Regions from separate parts of the Bradyrhizobium sp. CCBAU 11357 genome, predicted to be linked through region 2. Evidence: predicted binding sites of a transcription regulator. Region 2 holds the regulator's gene; each other region holds the start of a gene.

Region 1 (5,945 bases), on a different contig from region 2:
CGCCGTTCGGCATCACCTCCTTGGTTGCGCCGGCTCAGGCGGCCGAAGCCGCCGCGACGCCGCCCGGCTTCGGCGATCTCGTCAGCAAGGTCAAACCCGCGGTGATCTCGGTCCGGGTCAAAATCGACCAGGACAACGACAAGAGCGCGATGCTGCAGCAGAACCGGATGGATTCGGACGAGGACTCGCCGTTCGACCAGTTCTCGCGGCAGTTCGGCTTCCGCTTCCCGGGCGGTGCGAACGGCATGCCGCGCCAGCGCCACCAGATGATCACGGGCGAAGGCTCCGGCTTCTTCATTTCCGCGGACGGCTATGCCGTGACCAACAATCACGTCGTCGATCACGCCCAGTCCGTGCAGGTGACGATGGACGACGGTACGACCTACACCGCGAAGGTCGTCGGCACCGATCCGAAGACCGATCTCGCGCTGATCAAGGTCGACGGCAAGAAGGACTTTCCGTTCGTCAAATTCTCCGACCAGAAGCCGCGCATCGGCGACTGGGTGGTCGCCGTCGGCAATCCCTTCGGTCTTGGCGGCACCGTGACCGCGGGCATCGTCTCGGCCAGCGGGAGGGATATTGGCAATGGTCCCTATGACGACTTCATCCAGATCGATGCGCCGATCAACAAGGGCAATTCCGGCGGCCCGGCCTTCGACATGAACGGCAACGTCATCGGCGTGAACACCGCGATCTTCTCGCCCTCGGGCGGCTCGGTCGGCATCGGCTTCGATATCCCGGCTTCGACCGCCAAGCTCGTCGTCGCGCAGCTGAAGGACAAGGGCGCGGTGACCCGCGGCTGGCTCGGCGTGCAGGTGCAGCCGGTGACCTCGGATATTGCCGACAGCCTCGGCCTGAAGGAGGCACGCGGCGCGATCGTCGACAATCCGCAAGATGGCAGCCCGGCGGCGAAGGCCGGCATCGAGGCGGGGGACGTCATCACCGCCGTCAATGGCAGCGCGATCAAGGATTCCCGCGATCTCGCCCGCACCATCGCCGGCTTGGCGCCGGGCACGTCCGTGAAGCTCGATGTCTTCCGCAAGGGTGGCAGCAAGACCGTGACCCTGGCGCTCGGCGAGTTGCCGAACGAGCGGCAGGCCAAGGGCCATGGCAATGCCGACGAGGGGAGGGGTCAGCCGGGTGCCGGCACGCCACGCCTCGGCCTCAGCCTGGCGCCGGCAGGTGACGTTCAGGGCGCAGGCCAGAACGGCGTGGTCGTCACCGAGGTTGATCCGCAAGGCCCGGCCGCGCAACGCGGCATCCGGACCGGCGACGTCATCCTCAATGTCGGCGGCAAGGCTGTCAGCAGTGTCGGCGAGGTGCGCTCCGAGCTGGCGCAGGCCAAATCGTCGGGCAAGCGCAGCGTGCTGCTGCAGATCAGAAGCGCGGAGGCCACCCGCTTCGTCGCGGTGCCACTCGCCTGACGCGAACCTCGACCGCTACAAATCCAGAAAGGCGGCCTCGGGCCGCCTTTCGCACACGAGCTCGCCAGGTCCGATAACATTCTCGTTAACGGCAGGTAGGGTGACCGGGTGCGTCCGAAAAAGCCGTGTTCGCTGATCACACTCGCCAGGTGCCTCGGTGCTCTGCGGCAACGTCGCCGCTGAGAGGGGTTGCAAGCGTGGAACTTCGAACCTCGCGGCGCTTTGTGGAACTCGCCGGCGGTTCACATGAGATCGGTGCCGACATGGATCGATTGAAGGTCTCGCTGAGGAGTGCGCTGCTGGTGGCGCCATTGGTGCTCTCCGGCGGAAACGCCCTCGGGCGCGACGACGGCCGCTACGCGGATTCCCCTCTGAAGCCATGGTTCGACAGTTTGCGCAGCCATCTCGGTCCGTGCTGCTCGGATGCGGACGGTTTCGCCGTCGCCGATCCCGACTGGGAGTCGCACAACGGGCGTTACCGTGTGCGCCTCGACGGGCAGTGGATCGACGTGCCGGATGAAGCCGTCATCACCGAGCCGAACCGGGCCGGCCGCACCATGGTGTGGCCGGTCAAGACTGCGTTCGGGATTTCGATCCGCTGCTTCATGCCTGGGAGCATGATCTGAGACCGGTCAGCGCGACCGTTTGGATGATTTGCGCTTCGATGATTTCTTGCTCGATGATTTCCTGGACGACGTCCTCGACGATTTCTTGGACGTCTTCTTGGCACTCTTGCGCTTCGAAGCCTTCTTCGGGACCTTCTTGCCCTTCTTGCGCGCCTTCGACAATCCGATCGCGATCGCCTGCTTGCGGCTCTTGACGCGGCCGCCGCGCCCGCCACGGCCGCTCTTCGCGGTGCCTTTCTTGTAGCGCCGCATCTCGCTGGCGACATCGCTGCCCGAGCTGCTTGAGTAGCGGCGTTTCTTTGCCTTGCGTGCCATGCATGTCCTCCCTCGGCGAGGAGAACCATTCGGCACAGCCATGGTTCCGGGAGCGCGGGCGGCGCAGCTAAAGCCGCGATGCGATTAGGATGAATCGTCATCGCGCTTTAGGCTTCGGAAAACCGCCGCACACTTTTCCGGACCATGCTCTAGAAGGAATTTGCCAGCTCGATCTCCGCTTCCAGCGCCTGGATGCGTCGTGCGGCCTCGCCGAAGGACAGATCCCGCGCATATTGGCCGGGCTGATAGGCCTCTTCGCTCAGCCGCTTCAGCTTCAGGCCCTGCGCCCGCGTCATCTGCTCGCCAAGTACAAATCTGGCGTCGTATTTACCTTGAACCTGCATCTGGCGTCTCCGTCCTGAAATCGTGACTTGACTATATGTTCTTATTTTGTTCTAACAAGCCATGGACAACAGAATTAATGAAATTCGACGTAAAATCAGAGCCTTGAGGCTTGAGATGGCCGACGTCGAGGCGTCGGTGCGCGACCTCGTCGAGCGCGATCGCGACTGCACGGAAAGGGCCCTGGCGCAGATGGACCTGCGCCGGAAAATCAACCTCCTGATTGCCGAATGGAAGGCGGCCGGCGGCAGCGACGTTCTGCCTGACGTCCGCGACCGGGTGCGCCTGCGTCCCGTGAAGACAGGCGGCAATCCCGCGCGCGCAGCCGAGCGCCGCTGAGATCGTTGGCGCCGGATACCGCCAAGTGCCGGACCCAAGATAAGATAGAAGACAGAGGGCCCCGCAATGGCGGGGCCCTCCATGATTCCAGGGAGCGCCTATTTGGTGTTGGTCATGCTGCCCTTGTTCGTCATGGTGCCGCTCTGATCGGAGCCGGAGCCGGCGCCGCCTTGGCCCGTGGGGTCAGCGCCCTTGGAAGACTTGGTGTTGGCGCCGGTGGTCTGCGACGATGACGTCGAGGATCCATGCTTGGCCTTGTGCGACTTGGCCTGGGCGACGACCGGCGTGGCGGCAAGGCCAATTGCTACCATGACGGCGAGAGCGAGCTTGGTCGTCTTCATGCGGGGGAACTCCCTGTGTTAAATTGACGCAGGCAGCAAACCGCGCCTCGCGGCAGGAGTTCCCGGCAAAGCATCTTCCGTGCGTCACGCACGCTTCAAGTTTGCTTGTCCTCGGCCAGGATGAACACGGCGCCGGTGAGCGTCGCGCCGATCGCGAAGGTCGTCACCAAGGTGAGGGCGAAGACCGTCGCGGCCTGGCCCCCGCCGTTGTTCAGCAGGTTGGCCACGGCTGGATTGGACAGGACGAGCGTGAGGCTGAAGGTGAGGCCGAGCGCTGCGCCCATCATTGCATGCGTCATCAGCCTGATAAGGCCGCTGGCAGAGATCAGCTCGGACGACTTCTTGTTGGTGCGCATGGGACGGCATCCCGAACTGCCACGCCAACGCGCTCGTGATTCCCTGGTTCCGTTCCGCTGAAGGAATTGTCATCGCCCGCTTCATCCGGCGTTCATGCCGGGCTTGCCAAGATGAGCCCCAGTAAAACGGGAACATCGATATGGGTAAGGTCGTCTTTCTTTACCGCTCGCTGGCCTATCGCAACGCAGCCGCGGACATGCTGCGCAAGGCGCGCAAGCTCCCGCGTGGCGCGGAGCGGAGCGCGGCTCGCCGCTACGCGAGGGCGCTGCGCGATCTCGCGCGAACGGAAGCCTGGCTCGAAGGGCGCATCGCGCGCGAACCGCGCACGGCTCAGCGCATGACGAGCGCAGCGTCCGGCTAGCCGGATGCGCGCTGCAATTCGGCAGCGCCTGCGGTGTCGAACTTGCCGGTTGCGGTCGTCGCGCTCTTGCGTGTCAACGGCACCTCCAGACGGCACAACAGGCCCTCGGCGCGCCAATCGAACTGCGCCTGTCCGCCAAGCTGGGACTCGATGCTCGCAAGCAGGCTTCGCGTGCCGAAGCCGCGCGATTTCGGGGTCTTGACCAGGGGACCGCCGGATTCCTCCCAGCTCAGCGTGAGCCGCTCGGCGTCGACCTGCCAGCCGATCGCGAGCCGCCCCGATCGGGTCGAGAGCGCGCCGTACTTGGCCGAGTTGGTGAAGAGCTCGTGCAGCGCGAGCGCCAGCGTCTGCGCCGTCGCCGGCAGCAGCTGAACTTCGGGCCCCGCCAATTTGATCTGGCCGCCGAGCGAATAGGGCGCAAGCTCCTCGTCGATCAGCCTGGAGAGCTCGGCGCCCTGCCAGCTCGACAGCGACAGGATGGTGTGCACGCGCGCCAGTGCATTGATGCGCCCCTCGACGGCATTGACATAGGCCTTGACCTCGTCGGCCCGGGTGAGGCGCACGATCGACTGCGCCAGCGCCAGCGCGTTCTTGGCGCGGTGATCGACTTCCCGCGCCAGCAGGTTCTGCCGCTCCTCGGCCCGCTTGCGCTCGGTGATGTCGACGGTCACGCCGCTGACGCGCACCACGCGCCCGCTCTCATCCATCGTCGCAGCCGCCGTGCCGACGCACCAGCGCACCTCGCCGTCGGGCCGCACGATGCGGAACTCCGTCTCGTAGGCGCGCGTGCCCTTGTTGAATTCGGCGATCGCCTTGCGCAACTGATCGACGTCGTCGGGGTGCAACAGGGCCTGAACGCTGGCCGGAGTGACCTCGAAATCCTCGGGGCTGACGCCGAAGATGCGGTATTGCCCCTCGTCCCACATCCAATCGCCGCTGATCCAGTCCCAGTCCCAGGACCCCATCTTGCCGGCCGCGATCGCCATGCTGCGCCGTTGCTCGCTCTCGCGCAGCTTCGCGGTGGAAGCCTCCAGTTCCGCGGTGCGGGCGCGGACGCGGTCCTCGAGCTCGTGGTTCAGCCGTTCGAGCTCGCGCGTCTTGCGGTAGAGCTCGGCAAACACCTTGATCTTGGCGCGAAGCACCTCCGGCACGACCGGCACCGGCACGTAATCGACCGCGCCCATCTCGTAGCCGCGCAGCCGGTCGATGTCGCTGACCTGGATGGCCGAGATGAAGATCATCGCGGTCTTCTGGAAGCGCGGATGTTCGCGGATCATCGCGGCGAGCTCGAAGCCGTCGAGCTCGGGCATGCAGACGTCGACCAGGATCACCGCGATCTCGGTCTTGAGCAGCACCTCCAGCGCCTCGCGGCCCGAGGAGGCGATCACGAGGTTCTCTCCGAGATCCTTCAGGATCACCTCATAGGCGAGCAGCTTGGCCGGCTGATCGTCGACGAGCAGGATGTTGACCTTTTCCTGGTCCATACGTGGGTCCAACTCAGCGATGCAGCCACATGCGGATCGCAAGCAGCAATTGATCGGTGTTGACCGGCTTGGCGAGGTAATCGGACGCGCCGGCTTCGAGGCACTTCTCGCGGTCGCCCTTCATCGCCTTGGCGGTCAACGCGATGATCGGCAGACGGGAGAAGTCCGGATTCTCGCGGATCACGCCGATGGTCTGGTAGCCATCCATCTGCGGCATCATGATGTCCATCAGCACGATCGCGATCTCCGGATTGGATTCGACCAGTGTCACCGCCTCGCTGCCCGTCGTCGCCGTCAGCACTTTCATGCCGCGTCGTTCCAGCACGCTGGACAGGGCGAAGATGTTGCGGGCGTCG
Region 2 (5,945 bases):
CAACGGCCTGCCGCGCTGGCGCAGGCCGAGCGCGACCTTCTCCGACGTGCACGCCGCGCAGGCCGGCCCTGACCTGATCAACATGGCCGGGATCATCACGTTCGATCTCGCCGGCGAGCGGGACGATCTCGTCGTCAAGATGAGCTGGGTCATCATCCGCGAGGAAGGCGACTGGAAGATCGTCAATCACCATGCTTCATCGCAGGCGCCGCTGATCTAGCCGGGGCGCGATGAAAGAGGAAAAGTAGGGCGCTCCGTCGCCTGTTCCCGATCTGTACCGCTATTCGCGCAGCCGCACGGTCCGGTAGCCTCCGCAGCTGTCGCGTATCGCAAGGTGCAGGGGAATGGCGGAGCCGGGGCGGCCAGGACGCTCCCAGGGAGTTGCCGGGACGTGGCCGGTCGGCCGCGCCGCCCCGGCCGGCGGCTTTGCGCCGGCGGGGTTTGGCATCTGGCCGGCCATCGTCGAAACGCTGCGCCAGTGGGCGCGCGCCGAGGCCGGGCCAGGCCGGCTGTTGCCGTGGGTGCCCGTCGCCTTCGGCGGCGGCATCGCGCTCTATTTCGCCGCCGATCATGAGCCGGTGCTGTGGGTGGTCGCCGCGACGGCCATCGCGCTGATGCTCGGCGCGGTGCTGCTCCGGCGGAGCCGGCTGTTTGCGCCTGCGATCATGATCGCGGCAGTCGCCGCCGGATTTGCCATGGCGACCTGGAAGACGGCGCGCGTCGTTCATCCCGTGCTCGCCAAGCCGCTTTATTCGGTGTCGCTGTCGGGCTTCGTGGAAGCTCGCGACGTCCGCGAGCGCACCGATCGCTTCGTGCTGCGCGTCAGCGCGATGGAGGCGCAGCGCAGCGACGTCAGGCTCGAGCGCGTCCGCCTCTCGGTGCGCAAGGGCACGGCGCCCGAGGTCGGCAGCTTCGTGCAATTGAAGGCGCGGCTGATGCCGCCGATCTCGCCGGTGCGCCCCGGCAGCTATGATTTCTCGCGCGACATGTTCTTCCAGGGCATCGGCGCCTCCGGCTTCGTGATGGGCGCGATCACGGCTTCGGCGCCGCCGGATGCGGGCGGCTTGCGGCTGCGCTACGCCGCCTTCATGCAGGGCCTGCGCGATGCGATCGACGCGCGAATCCGCGCAACGCTCGAAGGCGACAACCGGGCGATCGCAACGGCGCTGCTCACGGGGCGGCGCGATGCGATCACCGCGCCGGTCAACGATGCCATGTTCGTCTCGGGGCTCGGCCATGTGCTGTCGATCTCCGGCTACCACATGGCGGTCGTCGCCGGCGTCGTCTTCTTCGCGGTGCGCGCGCTGCTGGCCTTGATCCCAGGGCTGGCGGCCGGCTTTGCCATCAAAAAATGGTCGGCGGCCGCGGCGCTGGTCGCGGCCGCGTTCTACCTGCTGCTGTCGGGCGCGGAGGTCGCGACGCAAAGATCGTTTTTCATGACGGCAGTGGTGTTGATCGCCGTCATGGTCGACCGCCGCGCCATCACCTTCCGCACGCTGGCGGTGGCCGCGCTGATCGTGCTCGCGGTCGCACCGGAGGCGCTGGTGCATCCGAGTTTCCAGATGTCGTTTGCGGCAACGCTCGGGCTGGTCGCGCTGGTGCAGATCGGCATGCCGAACCTGCTCGCCTCACCCGATCATTCCGCGACGGCGCGGATCGCGCTGTGGGGCGGCCGCGAGATCGCGATGCTGTTCCTGGCATCGCTGATCGCGGGGCTCGCGACCACGCCCTACGCCGCCTTCCACTTCCATCGCGTGACGCCATACGGCGTACTCGCCAATCTCGGCGCCATGCCGGTGGTCTCGGCGCTGGTGATGCCGGCCGGGCTGTTGGGACTGCTCGCGGCCCCCTTCGGGCTCGATGGCGTGTTCTGGTGGTTGATGGGGATCGGCATCGAGTGGATGGTCCTGGTCGCGCGCTGGGTGGCGGCCCTGCCGGGCGCCGTCGGCCGCATTCCGGCGTTCGGGATCGCGCCGCTGATCGCCGCAAGCCTCGGGCTCATCGTGATGGGCCTGTTGCGCACGCCCTTGCGCTGGTCCGGCGCCCTGGTGCTGCTGGCGGCGATCCTCTGGGGGCTGTCGGTGCGCCAGCCTGATGTCCTGATTGCCGGGGATGGCGCGAGCGTCGCGGTCCGGGGCGGGGATGGAGGCTTGCAAGTGATCCGCGCCAGCAAGGACAGCTTCCTGCTGAAGGAGTGGCTGGCCGCCGATGCCGATCCGCGTGATGCCGGCAACGCCTCGTTGGTGAGCGGCGTGTCGTGTGACGAGTCCGGTTGCGTGGCGCCGCTCGCGGACGGACGGCTGATCGCGTTGGCGACGCGCATCGACGCGCTGGCCGATGATTGCAGCCGCGCCGCGCTGGTGGTGACGGCGCGGCCCGCGCCGCCCGATTGCGCGGCGATGGTCGTCGATCGGGCGCGTCTTGCCAGTCAGGGCGCGCTGGCTCTGACGCGAAGCGGAGAGGGTTTTTCGGTGCAGGCGGTGAGGGCGAGAGGGGCAAGCCGTCCTTGGCTGCCGGCCGGCGCCGGCGAGGGGGATTTCGACGGCAGCCTCGTGCCGAAGACGGCCCTGCCTCGCAACCGGGACGCAACGCCATCGGAGGCCGACTTGCAGGCCGACGATTGAAGATCGATGCGGGGAAAATCGGTCCGACGGGATCCCGCAGGACGCAAACCATACCATCTCGCCGGCCGCGGCCGGCGATGGCATTTGAATTTGGCCCTCGACTTTTCGGTCGGGGCCGACGGCGTCAGCCGATCGGCAGGCGCGTGATCGTGGGCCGCGTGTCGGCGACGATCTGCGGCTTGTGCTCGCGCTCGATGGCTTGCTGCGTCACCGGCAATTGCAGCACGGTCGCGCGCTGGCCTTCGACGAGCTGCGTCACCAGCACGTACTTGCCGTCCGGAAATTCGATCGCGTCATGATGGCGATCGGGAATGTGCGGGTCGATCTTGCCGAACTTGCCGACGCGGGAGTTGACGGTGCGCGTCCAGATCCAGCGGTTGTCATAGCGGACGTTATCGGCGAAAGCGAGCTCCGTTCCCGGCAGCAGACAGACCGCGACGGAGAGATCGGCTTCGGAGGCGAAGCCGCGCGTCGAGGTGCCGCGGAAGGTTGTCGTGACGATCGTCTCGCCAACTTCGGCGGGGCGCGTCGCGACGGCATGCAGGCTATAGTCACACATCGGGTGCTCCTCATACTGGGATAGCGACCCGCGTCTCTTTCGAGGCGCAGGCCTCTATCAGAGTGGAAGCCTCCAACGCTCTGCTCGGTTATGGGCAAATCTGCGGCTCGCATCCGCAGCACGCGATCACATTATCTTTCCCGGATTCGATAGGAACAAACCTCGCGTCCTTGCATTTGGCCCGCACTATCGGCGCTGTCGGCACAACTCTACCGGCGGAGCGAAATGGCCGCGTGTCCGCATGGGCGAGTGTCGCGCGGGAAGAGGCGCCGAACAGTCAGCGCAGAACCAGAGAGACCATCCGGCCGGAGCGGACAAGTATCCGCTCCAATCTTGGATCGACGAACGAAGCGCGCGTAGCGCTTACTTCCGGTATCAGTACTTCCGGTAAAGCCCGATCAGCTTGCCCTGGATCTTCACGCGGTTCGGCGGAAGAATGCGGACCTCGTAGGCGGCATTGGCGGGCTCGAGCGCGATCGAGGCGCCGCGGCGGCGGAAGCGCTTGAGCGTGGCCTCCTCGTCGTCGATCAGCGCCACCACGATGTCGCCGGTATTGGCGGTCTCGTTGCGCTGGATCAGCGCCATGTCGCCGTCGAGGATGCCGGCCTCGACCATCGAATCGCCGCGCACCTCGAGCGCGTAGTGCTCGCCCGAGCCGAGCATGTCCGGCGGTACGCTGATGGTGTGGCTGCGGGTCTGCAGCGCCTCGATCGGCGTGCCGGCCGCGATGCGGCCCATCACGGGTACCGCGACGGGGCGCTCGCCCTCATCCGCGGGCGTGCTGGAGCTCGCGCGCACCTTGCCGAGATTGCCCTCGATGACGCTCGGGGTGAAGCCGCGGCGATTGCCGGCGGCGGCCTGGAGCTCGGGCAGCTTGATCACCTCGATGGCGCGGGCGCGGTTGGGCAGGCGGCGAATGAAGCCGCGCTCCTCGAGCGCAGTGATCAGGCGATGAATGCCTGACTTCGAGCGCAGGTCGAGCGCATCCTTCATCTCGTCGAAGGACGGCGGCACGCCGCTTTCCTTCAGACGTTCGCTGATGAACCGCAGAAGCTCGTATTGTTTGCGCGTCAACATCTCGACCAAAGTCCCCCGGTTGATGTCGTTCGATTCCGAGACGATGAAGTCGGCAATAAGCCGCTACATCCTCGAAACAAATCATGAACGGACACTATATGTTCGATATGTGTTCCGCAACTGCTTAATTTATGGTGAACGCAGCCAAACTCGCGGATGCGTGTGGCCGGGCAGCTCAGACGGGCAGCCGCAGCACCTCGCAAGGCGTGCCGGACTCGGCCTTCGGCGCGAACGGTGCGCGCACGAGAAGTACCTGTGCCGCAGCGAGATTCGCAAGCAGGGAGGAGTCCTGATGGCTGACGGGAAGGGCGACGCGCGTGCCGTCGTCGCGCACCTCCAGCCGCGCACGCAGATAATCCTCGCGCTGATCGTTGGCGCCGAGGTCGCGGCCCAGCACGGCGCGCTCGCGCTGATGATGAATCACTGAACGGCCCGACAGGGCGCGAATCAAGGGCACCATGAACAGGAAGGCGCATACGTATGACGACACGGGATTGCCGGGCAGGCCGATCACGCGCATCGCGCCTATCCGACCATGCATCATCGGCTTGCCGGGCCGGATCGCGATCTTCCAGAACGCCATCGCGATGCCTTCGCCCTTGAGCGCCTGCTGGACCAGATCGTGGTCGCCGACCGACGCACCGCCGGTCGTGACCAGGATGTCGGCGCCGCTCTCGCGTGCGCGGCGGATGCCGGCGGACGTGGATTCCAGCGTATCGGCGGCAATTCCGAGGTCGATGGTCTCGGCGCCCTCGCTGCGGGCAAGGGCGTGCAGGGCATAGCCATTGGAATAGACGATCTGACCGGGACCAGGCGCGGTGCCGGGCATCACCAGCTCGTCGCCGGTGGCGAGAATCGCGACCCTCGGGCGGCGGATAACGGCGAGATGAGGATGATTCATTCCGGCGGCGAGGGCGAGATCGCGCTCGGTGAGACGGATTCCCTTGCGCAGCAGCACGTCGCCTTCGCGGAAGTCCACCCCCGCAGGGCGGATGTGCCGGCCACAAATTGCGGCTTCCTTGATCGTGACATGCTTGCCGTCGGCAATTGTGTCCTCCTGGATCACGACCGCATCGGCGCCGTCGGGAACGACGCCGCCGGTGAAGATCCGCACGGCTTCGCCGGGGCCGATCCTTCCCGCGAACGGCCGACCCGCCGCGACCGCACCGACGACGGTCAGCCTGGACTCGATGGCCGCGTCGGATGCGCGCACGGCATAGCCGTCCATCGCCGACATCGCCTCCGGCGGCTGCGTGCGCCGCGCCGCGACATCGTGCGCGAGCACACGATGGTGGGCCTCGTCGAGGCAAACCATCTCTTCAGCCAGCGGCTCGGCGCCGGTCAGCACCGCGGCAAGCGCGTCAGAAACCGGCATCAGGGCCACGGGCGAACTCCTGCTGAGCACATCGGTAAATGGGCGGCGAGAGTTCTAGCCGAGTGCAGGCGTGAGGCAAAGCAGCACGCGGGATGATTTATCCTGCGTGATCGGTGGGTGGAGGAGGTCGGCTCAACTCCGCCGCGGCATGATGCGGAAGGCGAGACAGACCGGAACGAGGATAGCCATGGCAAGGACGAGAATGACGAGCGCCACGGCCAACATCGGTCAACGCTCCGTCGGATCGCCCGGACTGAAATCCGCGACGTCGGGCGCCTTGGGGCCCTGATCCTTGTCGGGCAGCGGATCG
Region 3 (5,945 bases), on a different contig from region 2:
TCCGGATTGTCGGAGGAATCGTGAACCATGGGGCGAATTTAGGCGCTGGGGGTGCCGATTTGAAGTTCCGGCCATGCCGCACGCAAGAGGATGGCGGCCAGTTTCCGGTAACGCTTCCTTAAGTCTGTTAAGCGGGCGGTAACCCGACTTAACAGCCCTTTAACTTAAAACTCTCGATAAATCCTACGCGAAAAGTTCTTGGTTCCGTAACCGTCCGGTTTTGCTTGCGCGGCGGCGCGGGCATCGCTCGGGTTGCGGCAGTTGCGTTGGAGTGAGTGATGAAGAGGTTCGTTGTGGGCGCAGCCGCGTTGGTTGCCGCCGGCTGGACAGCTTCGGCAGAGGCCGCCGATCTCAATTACGGGCAGCGTGCGCCCTATACCGTCAATCAGCCGCTCAATGCCTATAGCTGGGCGGGCCCCTATCTCGGCGGCAACATCGGCTATCAATGGGGCTCGGTCGACAACAACCCCACCAAGCCGTCCGGCTTCGTCGGCGGTGTGCAGGCCGGCTACAATTTCCAGAACGGCCCGTGGGTGTTCGGTGTCGAGGGCGACATCCAGGCCGCCGGCGCCGACGACACCTTTGCGCCGTGGAAATTCTCCAATCCATGGTTCGGCACCCTGCGCGGCCGCGCCGGCTATGCGTTCAACAACGTGCTGTTCTACGGCACCGCCGGCCTCGCCTTCGGCGAGCTGCGGGCGCAGACCTTCGGCTGGACGGAGTCGCACACCACCGCCGGCTGGACCATCGGTGCCGGTGCGGAAGTCGGCCTCACGCCGAACTGGAGCGCCAAGCTCGAATATCTCTACATCGATCTGTCGACCAGCCAGTTCGCAATTACGGGCGTATCAAACGGCTATAGCGCCAGCGTTGTCCGCGCAGGCGTGAACTATCGCTTCTGACATCCAAAGAAGAAAATACCGGACCAGCCTCCCGGCCGCTCGCGGCCGGGATTTTTTTCGCGCCAGGCTCGCTAGGAGAGGATCACAAGATTGACCGCCTTCGGTCCCTTCCCCTTCTTGTCCGGTTCGACTTCGAAAGTAATACGCTGTCCTTCGGCAAGGTCCTTCAGTCCCGCCCGCTCCACAGCGGTGATGTGAACGAAGACATCGCGACCGCCGTCGTCAGGCTTGATGAAGCCGTAGCCGCGCTCGCCGTTGAAGAACTTGACCGTTCCCGTCATGGCCATCGGGAAACTCCCCCTCATTGCTCCTCCGCCGCGACGCAGACTCACGTCGCGACATGACCGGGCCATACGGAGCCCGGGAGCTGGCCATCCCTTGGACGGACCTGATCGGTCCGGCGGGATCTTTCTTAGGGCCTTCACTCCGCCGCAACCATTCGCGGAAGCGGAACGTAAAGCCAGTCACGGAAATAGCATAATACGGTTCTTCGCAGATTGACTACCGGTCCTGCATATTTTTCCCAAGAATGCCGGAGTGTTACGGCCTGACGTTAAGGCTTGGGCGCCTCCAGTCGGAATCTGGCAGCCCCGCCCTGGCCGAGCGGTATTTCCAGCTCCGGCAGAATAGTCTTGAGCTCGCCGTGCAGCGTGTAGGGCGGGTTGACGATCAGGAGGCCGGTGGAGGTGAGGGCGGCGCTGTCGGCTTGCGGCGCGACGCTGAATTCGAGGCGCAGGCATTTTCCAGGCGGCTTTGCTGCAGCTGCGAGCCGCGCCACGGTTTGAGCCAGCGTGTCGGTGGCCCGCCGGTTCTTAGCGGGATACCAGATTACGTAGATACCGGTCGGCCATTTCGCGAACGCCGCCGAGAAGACGTCGTCGAGCCGCTCGAACTCGTCCTTGGCCTCGAAGGGCGGATCGATCAGCACGAGGCCGCGCCGCTCCTTCGGCGGCACGAAGGCCGGCAGCGCCACCCAGCCGTCGAGATCGACCACGCGGGCCTGCTCGTCGCGGCGCAGAGCGTCGATCAGCGCTTTTCGTGCCTTCGGCTCGAGCTCGCAGGCGACAAGCCGGTCCTGCGGCCTGAGCAGGCCGCGCGCGATCAACGGCGAGCCTGGATAGACCTTCAGCTCGCCCTTCGGATTGAAGGCGCGGACGATGTCGAGATAGGGCTTCGTCAGCGCCGCGCTCTCGTTCGACAGGCGCGCCTGCAGCAGCCGGGCAATGCCGGTCAGCCATTCGCCGCCGCGGCGCGCCTCGTCGCTGTCGAGATCGTAGAGGCCGGCGCCGGCATGGGTGTCGATGACGCGGAACGCTGCCGGCTTGTCCTGCAGATAAGTGAGGATGCGCGCCAGCACGATGTGCTTGATGACATCGGCGAAGCTGCCGGCGTGGAAGGCGTGGCGGTAGTTCATGATAGGACTGCGTTGTCTGGCGCGATCCCATCCCCTTGTCATTGCGAGCGCAGCGAAGCAATCCAGAATCTTTCCGCGGAGGCAGTCTGGATTGTTTCGTCGCGCAATGACGGGGCCTAGCCGCCCCTGATCGGCGGCATCGTCACCTGGTCGCGGCGGCATGCGCGGCGCTCGATCTCGTCGCAGGCGCGGAATTGCAGGTCCTTGCTGAGGCAGATGCGGACCTCGGACAGCCGTGTCCGGTTGCAGGTGACCGAGACGGCGGCATTGCTGAGACCCGGATTGGCCTTGATGAAGGCCTCCTCGACGTCCGCCGGCGCGACGGTCTTGGGCTGCGACAGATCGAGATACTCGGCCGGAATCTTGATTGCGGCGCGCGCCTTGCGGATCATCTCGAAATAGCTGCGGCCCTCGAGCCCGGAACAGGTGCCGTGCTTGTCCCACTCGTTGAAGATCAGGCCCGGCGCCGGCATCAGGTCGAGCATCGAGGAGACGATGTTGCGGTTCAGCCGCGGTGCCGGCCGCTGGCAGTATTCCGGAAAACCGTTCTCGTATTGCGGCCACAGCCCATGCACCACGAAGGCGTAGGGCCGTCCGCCGCATTGAATCTGGGACCGGCCGCCGCGTTCGGCTGCTTCCTCACAGAACGAGGGCGACCACGACAGCGACAGCACATAGAAATCGAACTCGCCGGGTGCGTTCTGCCGCTTGTCCTGCGCCTTCGCACCGCCGGCGAGGGTGGCCAACCCGGCGACGAGGGTCAGCGAGATCATCAGACGGGACAACGAACGCAATCGGGAGTGAAACATGGCGACGCCCCTCAACTAGACTGTGCGCACAGCCTAGCAGGCGATGGGAACATTTCAAGAACAAAATTGGGGCGGCAGGCGTCGGCCGGCTGATCAGCCCGAATCAGCCGCTTTCGGGATTAGGGCTTGGCGGCGCGGCAGGCCGGATTGTAGGCCCAGTTGCGGTCGACGCCGACCACGCACCACTCGACGCCGTTGCCGTAGCCGGCGAAGCCACCATCCTCAATGAGCGAGAAATGCACCTTGCGTACCTTGCCGTCGGTGAGCATGGCGTCAGCGGTGCAATAGCGGCGCGGGATGTTGTCGGACTGCCAGGGGCGGAACGCGACCTCGCGAACGGCGGAGAAGCCGGTGATCTTCAACGGGGAATTCCAGAACCCGCTTTCCTTCTCCCAGAACTGGGTGGCGATCGTCGGCAGCGCCCTGTCGCAATCGGCCACAGTGCCGTCATAGCGCGGCCCGCTCAGCCAGAAATTCAGCTCGAGCGGATTGGCGGCCCTGGCCTCGCCGAGCGACAGCGCTCCGAACATGAGGCCGAGCACGGCGGCAAAGCGGAGCGATTTCGGGGAGGGGGCGCGCATGGTCAATCCGGACAGCTGGCTCTTGCGAAGGTCGGACGGTGCCGCGAAGGTCGGGGGAGGTCAAGTGCAGCGCGGCAACACTTCGCCAGGACTTGACCAAGATGGCGCGGCCAACAGGGTTCGGTTCTTTTCACGTCCGTCCCGGCACCGTAAACTGGCGCCAGCCAATTGGAGTGACGGGAATGCGAATCATTGCGGCCGCGGGCCTTCTTGCCAGCCTGGTTGTCTCGGGCCTGGTGGCGAGCCAGTCGGCGCGCGCCGACATCTTTGCTCCGGTGCCGCCGTTCAAGGGCAACGACACCGGCGGCATCATCGCCTATTCGATGGCGACCCAGGTCGATGCGCGTCAGGTCGCGGTCGATCACTGCGCTCGCTACGGCAAGGTCGCGAAATTCCTGGGCGTGCAGGCCTATGAGGGCGGCTACATCTCGTTCGCCTGCCGCTGGGTGCCCTATGGCGCCGCCGATCGGCCGATCCGCACGCTCTACTGAGGCGCTGTCGCAACGCCGCACGTCTCTCAGCCGGGAGCCTTCGACATGACGCGCAAATTCGCTTTGCTCGGCTCGACGCTCTGCCTCGCGTTGTCGGCAGGCGGCGCCAGCGCCGACGACCTGCCGGTGCGCAAACCCGGTCTTTGGGAGATGAAGCTGGTCACATCAGGCTCGCCGGTGCCCGAGATGACCATGCAGCACTGCACCGACGAGACCGTCGACAAGGAGATGAGCAACAACGTCTCCCCGATGGCCAAGCAGATCTGCGCCAAGCAGGAGATCAAGAAGACTGCGACCGGCTATGTCAGCGATTCCGAGTGCAGCGTCGCCGGCGTCAGCACGACCTCGCATGCCGAGATCACCGGCGATTTCAACTCGGCCTACACGGTGAAGACGACCTCGCATGCGCAAGGCGGCGTCGCCGGCACGGCCGGGCGCGATAGCACCACGACGCTGCAAGCCAAGTGGCTCGGGGCCTGCAAGCCGGATCAGAAGCCCGGCGACATCGTCATGCCCGGCGGCTTCAAGATGAACACGCGCGACATGGACAAGCTGAAGGCGCTGCTGCCGAAGTAGGCGCTCTTTCCCTCATCCGGCGCCATAGCCGAAGCTCCGCTTCGGCGTTATTAAGAACGGCGGCCGAAGGCCGTTCTCCCACAAGGGGAGAAGGGAAGACCGCGCCTACACCGGTATCCGCACGCTCGCCCTCAATCCCCCCATCGGGCTGTCACCCAGCGTGATGTCGCCGCCATGCGAGCGGGCGATGTCGCGGGCGATCGCGAGCCCGAGGCCAGTGCCGCCTTCGTCCTGGTTGCGGGCGTTGTCCAGCCGCAGGAACGGCTTGAACACCTCTTCGCGCAAGTGCGCGGGAATGCCCGGGCCGTCGTCATCGACGGTGACTGTGAGATAACGGTGATCGCGCTGGCCGGTGATGGCGATGTTCTTGCCGTAGCGCGCTGCGTTGGTGACGAGGTTGGCGAGGCAGCGCTTGAACGAGGCCGGCTTCACCGTCACCACGGGCAGGCCGTTGAAAGCGACGGTCGCGGTATGGCCGTGGCGTTCGGCGTCGCTGCGCAGCTCCTCGAGCGCCTGCGCCATGTCGGTCGGCTGCGACTGCTCGCCGGAATCGCCGCGGGCAAACGCGAGGTAATCCTCCAGCATCATCGACATCTCGTCGACGTCCTTGCGCATGCCCTCGAGCTCGGGATTGTCGCCGATCAGGGCCAGCTCGAGCTTGAAGCGGGTCAGGATGGTGCGCAGATCGTGGCTGACCCCGGCGAGCATCGCGGTGCGCTGCTCCATCGTGCGCTCGATGCGCGACTTCATTTCGAGGAAGGCGACCGCCGCGCGCCGCACCTCGCGCGCGCCGCGCGGGCGGAAATTCGGCGCCTCGCGGCCCTTGCCGAAACTCTCGGCAGCATCGGCAAGCCGCAGGATCGGCTTGATCTGGTTGCGCAGGAACAGCACCGCGACGATCAACAGGATCGAGGACGTGCCGACCATCCAGAACAGGAAGATCTCCGAGTTCGAGGCATAGGCGGCGCTGCGCTGCGCGAACACGCGCATCACGGCATCGTCGAGCTGGATGCGGATCTCGACCAGGTTGGAGCGGCCGACCGTGTCGATCCAGAACGATCGCCCGATCTGGCGGCCGAGCTGCACCGACAGCGTCTGGTCGAGCAGAGAGAAGAACGGTTTTGGTCCCGGCGGCGGCATGTCGCCGGCGGGCAGGAAATCGACGACCAGAC
Region 4 (5,945 bases), on a different contig from region 2:
CGTGTCCTCGTAATAGACACGGACCTGCATGTGGTGGCGGCCGTCGCGGATCTCGCCGTCGAGATGAGCTGTCACGTCGCGAGCCTCTTCGCTTGTCGGTAACCGGCTCGTTTTGCGCAAAAACAGCCGGACGCGCAAGCGTGTTAGGACACAACCAGCCCTGACCGTCCCAGCGTCACCTCGACGATCTCGGGCGGCACGCCGAAGCGGAGCGGCATGATGCTGCAACCGAGGCCGCCGGAGACGATGAGATCGCATTTCAGGCGGAAGTGGCCATAGGCGAGCCGCAGGCCGTTCTTCGGCGATACGGCCGGCGACCAGCCGAGCAGGCGGACCTGGCCGCCATGGGTATGGCCCGACAGTTGCAGCGCGACGCGCGCGGGCACCAGCGGCGCGATGTTGGGCTCGTGCGCGAGCAGGATGACCGGCGCATCGTCGGTGATCTTCGCCAGCGTGGCGCTGAGATCGTCGGCGCCGAAGTGCGCCATGTTCCGGAAACGCCGCGCCGGCAGGAAGGCGAGCTGGTCGCCGAGCCCCGCGAGCCAGAACGGACGGCCATTCTTGGTCAAGCGCACGACATCGTTCTCGTAGACGGGGATGCCGGCCGCCTCCAGCGCACGATGCGCGATGGTCGGCCCGTGCCCTGCCTGCTGCACGGTCCTGTCGTCCCAATAGTCGTGATTGCCCATGACGGCATGGACGCCGAGGGGCGCCTTCAGGCGCGCCAGCACCCTCGCCCATTCGCTCGACGGAATGAAGCGCGTGACCTGATGCAGGCCGGCGACATAGTCGCCGAGCAGCACGATGAGATCGGCGTTGAGCGCATTGGTCCGGTCGACGATGCCCTCGATACGCTCCAGCGACATCCAGGGATCGCAGGCATGGATGTCGGCGATGGCCGCAATCTTCAGCGGAAAATCCGCCGGCCACTGCCGCGGCGTGGGATGATAGCGCGTGACGCGCAGCCGCAGCACCGGCTCGACGCCGACGCCATAGGCTGCAGTCGAGACGCCGAGGGCGGACAGGCCGCCGATGGAACGAATGAGATGACGGCGCGTGATCATGGAAGCCCGATGATGATGCGACGTCTTGATGATATCCGATTGGAGCGGAATTGGGGTGCGTTCGTGCAGATCGTTTGCACGAGGTTAACGGAAATTCATCAAAGCCGGAACGGCCGCGCGGTTCAGCAGATCACTCGTCGCTGTCATCCGTGCCGAACAGACCGAACTGCGCCGCCGCATCGCGCGAGGGTTCGGCGATGCCGAGATGACGGAAGGCGTGCGAGGTCAGCAGGCGGCCGCGCGGGGTGCGCTGCAGATAGCCGCACTGGATCAGATAGGGCTCGATGATGTCCTCGATGGCATCGCGCGGCTCCGACAAGGCCGCAGCCATGGTCTCGACGCCGACCGGGCCGCCGCCATAGTTGAGCGCGATGGTCGTGAGATAGCGGCGGTCCATGGCATCGAGCCCGGCGGCGTCGACCTCGAGTGCGCTCAGCGCGTGGTCGGCAATCTTGCGGTCGATCTTGTCGGCATCGGCCGCGGAGGCAAAATCACGCACACGGCGGAGCAAGCGGCCGGCGATGCGCGGCGTGCCGCGGGCGCGGCGCGCGATCTCGTTGGCGCCATCAGCGCTCATGCCGACCTTGAGCACACGCGCGCCTCGGCTGACGATGCTCTCAAGCTCCTCGATCGTGTAGAAGTTGAGCCGGACCGGAATGCCGAAGCGGTCGCGCAAGGGATTGGTGAGAAGGCCGGCGCGCGTGGTGGCGCCGACCAGGGTGAATTTGGACAGCTCGATCTTCACCGAGCGCGCCGCCGGCCCTTCGCCGATGATGAGGTCGAGCTGAAAGTCCTCCATCGCGGGATAGAGCACCTCTTCCACCGCGGGGCTCAGGCGATGGATCTCGTCGATGAAGAGCACGTCGCGCTCTTCGAGATTGGTGAGGAGCGCGGCGAGGTCGCCGGCCTTGGCGATCACCGGCCCCGATGTGGCGCGAAAGCCGACGCCGAGCTCTTTCGCCACGATCTGCGCCAGCGTGGTCTTGCCGAGGCCGGGGGGACCGACGAACAGCACGTGATCCAGCGCCTCGCCGCGCTTGCGCGCGGCCTCGATGAAGATCGAGAGATTCTTGCGCGCCTGCTGCTGGCCGACGAAATCGGACAGCGATTGCGGCCGCAGCGCGGTGTCGCCGACATCGTCGCTGCGGCGCTCGGGCGAGACCATGCGGCTGGCTTTGGGGTCGCTCACTCAGCGAACTCCTCGTAGGGTGGGCAAAGGCGCCCTCGGCGCCGTGCCCACCATCTCTCCGATCGCTCCACGGATGGTGGGCACGCTGCGCTTTGCCCACCCTACGAGATCGACTATCGACACGCTCACTTCGCGAGCTCCTTCAGCCCGAGCCGGATCAGTTGCGCCGTCTCGGCGCCCTCACCCGCACTGCGCGAGGCCGAGGCAATCGCCGCGGCGGCTTGCGGCTGGCCATAGCCGAGATTGATCAGGGCGGAGATCGCATCCGCGACGGGGCGCGGAGCGCGCTGGTCGTCGACGGCACCGGCGAGATGCACGACGGCGGGATCGACATTGGCGAAAGCCGGCGCCTTGTCCTTCAATTCGGTGACGATGCGCTCGGCGACCTTGGGGCCGACGCCGGGCGTGCGCGCCACCGCGGCCTTGTCGCGCAGCGCGATGGCATTGGCGAGATCGGCCGGCGGCAGCGTGCCGAGCACGGCGAGCGCGACCTTGGCACCGACACCCTGCACGGTCTGGAGCAGGCGAAACCATTCCCGCTCCTGATCGGTACGGAAGCCGAACAGCTTTATCTGGTCCTCGCGGACATAGGTCTCGATCGACAGCACGGCGGCTTCGCCCGGCGAGGGCAGATGCTGCAAGGTGCGCGAGGAGCAATGCACCTGATAGCCGACGCCGCCGACGTCGAGGATGACGAAATCCTCGCCGTAGGAATCGATCAGGCCCTTGAGCTTGCCGATCATAGCCCCACCACCTTCAGCCGGAGCGCCGTGCTCTGGCGGTGATGCGCGTGGGTGATGGCGATGGCGAGCGCGTCGGCGGCATCCGCGGACGGCGGCTCGGCCTTCGGCAGCAGGATCTTCAGCATCATCGCGATCTGTTGCTTGTCGGCGTGGCCGGCGCCGACCACGGTCTTCTTGACCTGGTTCGGCGCGTATTCGGCGACAGAGATGCCGAACATTGCGGGCGCCAGCATGGCGACGCCGCGGGCCTGGCCGAGCTTCAGCGTCGCAACGCCGTCCTTGTTGACGAAGGTCTGCTCGACCGCGGCTTCCATCGGCTGGTGGCTGGAGAGGACGGAAGCAAGCCCCTCATGGATCGCGAGCAGCCGGCTCGCCAGCGGCAGATCGTCCGGCGGTTCCACCGAGCCGCAGGCGAGGTAGATCAGGCGATTGCCCTCGGCCTCGATCACGCCCCAGCCGGTGCGGCGCAGGCCGGGGTCGATGCCGATGATGCGAACGGGGCCACGAATCGGAAGCGCAGTCATGGGCCAGTGATAGCGGCTGGCCGCGGCGGGGGAAACAGAAACAGAACGGAAGTAACAGGGGAAGTGGGCGAGACGGGAGCTGCCCGCCGCGCGCTCCGATGTCATACCCCGCGCAGGCGGGGTATCCAGTATGCCGCAGCCCCGCCGTATCCCTCCGGCGTCTCTGGAATACTGGATCGCCCGCCTTCGCGGGCGATGCAGCGAGTATGCGGGGCGAGCGTGCCCTAGCCGCCCATCTTCGCAACAAGCGCGTCCGACACCTCGAAATTGGCGTAGACGTTCTGGACGTCGTCGTGCTCGTTGAGCAGGTCCATCAGCTTCAGGAGCTTCTCGCCGGTCTCGTCGTCGACCGCAACCGTGTTCTGCGGCTTCCAGATCAGCGCGGCCTTGCGCGGCTCGCCGAACTTGGCTTCCAGCGCCTTGGCAACGTCGCGATAGCCTTCGGTCGAGGCGTAGATCTCGTGGCCGCCCTCGCCGGACACGACGTCGTCGGCGCCGGCCTCGATCGCAGCGTCCAGCACCGCATCGTCGGATGCGACGCTGCGGTCGTATTCGATGATGCCGGTGCGGTCGAACATGAAGGAGACCGAGCCGGTTTCGCCGAGATTGCCGCCGGACTTGGTGAAGAAGGAGCGGATGTCGGAGGCGGCGCGGTTGCGGTTGTCGGTCAGCGCCTCGACGATGACGGCGACACCGCCGGGGCCGTAACCCTCGTAGCGGATCTCGTCATAGTTCTCGCCGTCGCTACCGAGCGCCTTCTTGATGGCGCGCTCGATATTGTCCTTCGGCATGTTCTCCTGGCGCGCGGCGATCACGGCGGCGCGCAGGCGCGGGTTCATGGCGGGGTCGGGCGTGCCCAGCTTGGCGGCGACCGTGATTTCACGCGCCAGCTTGCCGAACAGCTTCGACTTCTGGGCATCCTGCCGCCCCTTGCGGTGCATGATGTTCTTGAATTGGGAATGTCCGGCCATGCTTGGTCTCGTGAAGGAAGCGTGCGTCAAGGTGAGTGCGGGAAGCGCGGCCTTATAGGCCGCCAACCCACCGGAATCAAAGGGCTCGGCTGCTCCTAAGGTAGCCCTGTAAAGGTAGCCGCCGTAATGGCGCCTGCCTAGATGTCGGGCACCGTTAACCCTGATTTCATTCCGACTTGCGAAAATAGCGCCCGACCGTTCCCCGACAAGAGAGAGCTGATGGCGTTCGGACTATTTCGGAAGCGTCTGCCGGACACGGCCGCGCCAGCGGCAGGCCCGGAGGCTGCGCAGCCGGCGGCTCCTGCCACGCCCGCCCCGACCGCCGAAACTGATTCGGCCCGGGAAATCCTGGAATTGCTGGAACTCGAGCTCGGCGCCATGATCCGCCAGCTCGAGCGCGCCGCCAATTCCGTCGCCGGCGGAGCCGAGGCGACCGCGACGACGCTCGCCGCCATTCGCGACCGCACCGATGCCCTGACCGGCCGCACCAGCGCGGCGCAGTCCACCGCCTCCACCTTCGCCCACGCCGCCGACAAGTTCACCCAGTCCGCGCAAGGCATCGGCGCGCAGGTCCGCGAGGCCGGCAAGCTCGCCGACGCGGCCAGCGCGGCCGCGCAGGAAGCCCGCGCCAATGTCGACCGCTTGCGCGAATCCTCCGCCGCCATCGGCAACGTCGTCAATCTGATCGCGCAGATCGCGCGGCAGACCACGCTGCTCGCGCTCAACTCGACCATCGAGGCCGCGCGCGCGGGCGCCGCGGGAAAGGGCTTTGCCGTCGTCGCAACCGAGGTCAAGGCGCTCGCGGTGCAGACCCAGAGCGCGACGGAGGAGATCACAAAGAAGATCGACGCGTTGCAGCGCGACGCCGCCGGCTCGGCGGACGCGGTGCACCGCATCTCGCAGGCGATCGAGGCGATCCGCCCGGTGTTCGACACCGTCAACGGCGCGGTCGCCGAGCAGAACGCCACCACCAGCGAAGTCTCCGGCAATGCCGCCAGCGCCTCCGAGTTCATCATCTCGGTTGGCGAGAGCGCAGCCGAGATCGACGCGGCGACCAAGGCCGCCGAGACCCATGGCGAGAGCGTCGCCAGCGCCGGCAAGGCCGTCACCACCTTCGCCCAGAAGCTTAAATCGCGCTGCGCCGTGCTGCTGCGCCAGAGCGAGCACGACGACCGCCGCAAGACCGAGCGGCTGCCCTGCCATCTCAAATTCGAGACCGCGCGCGGCGTGATGCCGGTCTATGAAATCGCGATGGAGGGCGTGCTGATCGGCGGCGCGGACGCAAGCCGGCTCGCGACGCAAGCGACGGTCGAAGGCAGCCTAGAGGACATCGGCGCCTGCCGCCTGCGCGTGGTCGAGCAATCCAAGGCCGGCGCCCGCGCGCAATTCGTCGGCGCCACCGCCGCGCTCAACGAGAAGATCGAGGACAAGCTCTGGTCGATCCATGAGGAGAA

Evidence for each region. Region 2 encodes LexA, which represses DNA repair genes until DNA is damaged. Its sites were predicted from a motif close to TGTTCNNNNTGTGTTCNG; they were not measured.
Region 1: the regulator LexA is predicted to act here: its motif matches at 2,746-2,763, upstream of XI05_RS08345 (DUF3072 domain-containing protein).
Region 3: the regulator LexA is predicted to act here: its motif matches at 3,171-3,188, upstream of XI05_RS31370 (ribonuclease T2).
Region 4: the regulator LexA is predicted to act here: its motif matches at 3,551-3,568, upstream of ruvC (crossover junction endodeoxyribonuclease RuvC).

Annotation. Positions count from the first base shown of each region.
Region 1 covers NZ_LBJW01000017.1:671,957-677,901, forward strand. The annotation lists gene XI05_RS08330 (Do family serine endopeptidase) at 1-1,424, shown strand, start outside; gene XI05_RS08335 (hypothetical protein) at 1,688-2,050, shown strand; gene XI05_RS08340 (DUF6496 domain-containing protein) at 2,057-2,365, opposite strand; gene XI05_RS08345 (DUF3072 domain-containing protein) at 2,515-2,709, opposite strand; gene XI05_RS08350 (hypothetical protein) at 2,825-3,046, shown strand; gene XI05_RS08355 (hypothetical protein) at 3,145-3,387, opposite strand; gene XI05_RS08360 (hypothetical protein) at 3,483-3,743, opposite strand; gene XI05_RS08365 (hypothetical protein) at 3,884-4,105, shown strand; gene XI05_RS08370 (HWE histidine kinase domain-containing protein) at 4,102-5,589, opposite strand; gene XI05_RS08375 (HAMP domain-containing protein) at 5,603-5,945, opposite strand, start outside.
Region 2 covers NZ_LBJW01000106.1:35,004-40,948, forward strand. The annotation lists gene XI05_RS24270 (nuclear transport factor 2 family protein) at 1-220, shown strand, start outside; gene XI05_RS24275 (ComEC/Rec2 family competence protein) at 345-2,624, shown strand; gene XI05_RS24280 (hypothetical protein) at 2,749-3,183, opposite strand; gene lexA (transcriptional repressor LexA) at 3,559-4,260, opposite strand; gene XI05_RS24290 (molybdopterin molybdotransferase MoeA) at 4,436-5,644, opposite strand; gene XI05_RS24295 (hypothetical protein) at 5,864-5,945, opposite strand, start outside.
Region 3 covers NZ_LBJW01000110.1:242,254-248,198, reverse strand. The annotation lists gene uvrC (excinuclease ABC subunit UvrC) at 1-29, opposite strand, end outside; gene XI05_RS31385 (outer membrane protein) at 279-902, shown strand; gene XI05_RS31380 (cold-shock protein) at 974-1,189, opposite strand; gene XI05_RS31375 (23S rRNA (adenine(2030)-N(6))-methyltransferase RlmJ) at 1,456-2,316, opposite strand; gene XI05_RS31370 (ribonuclease T2) at 2,433-3,125, opposite strand; gene XI05_RS31365 (hypothetical protein) at 3,245-3,706, opposite strand; gene XI05_RS31360 (hypothetical protein) at 3,889-4,197, shown strand; gene XI05_RS31355 (DUF3617 domain-containing protein) at 4,243-4,773, shown strand; gene XI05_RS31350 (ATP-binding protein) at 4,879-5,945, opposite strand, start outside.
Region 4 covers NZ_LBJW01000099.1:167,778-173,722, forward strand. The annotation lists gene ybgC (tol-pal system-associated acyl-CoA thioesterase) at 1-75, opposite strand, end outside; gene XI05_RS17830 (metallophosphoesterase) at 144-1,064, opposite strand; gene ruvB (Holliday junction branch migration DNA helicase RuvB) at 1,195-2,253, opposite strand; gene ruvA (Holliday junction branch migration protein RuvA) at 2,379-2,996, opposite strand; gene ruvC (crossover junction endodeoxyribonuclease RuvC) at 2,993-3,520, opposite strand; gene XI05_RS17850 (YebC/PmpR family DNA-binding transcriptional regulator) at 3,745-4,491, opposite strand; gene XI05_RS17855 (methyl-accepting chemotaxis protein) at 4,711-5,945, shown strand, end outside.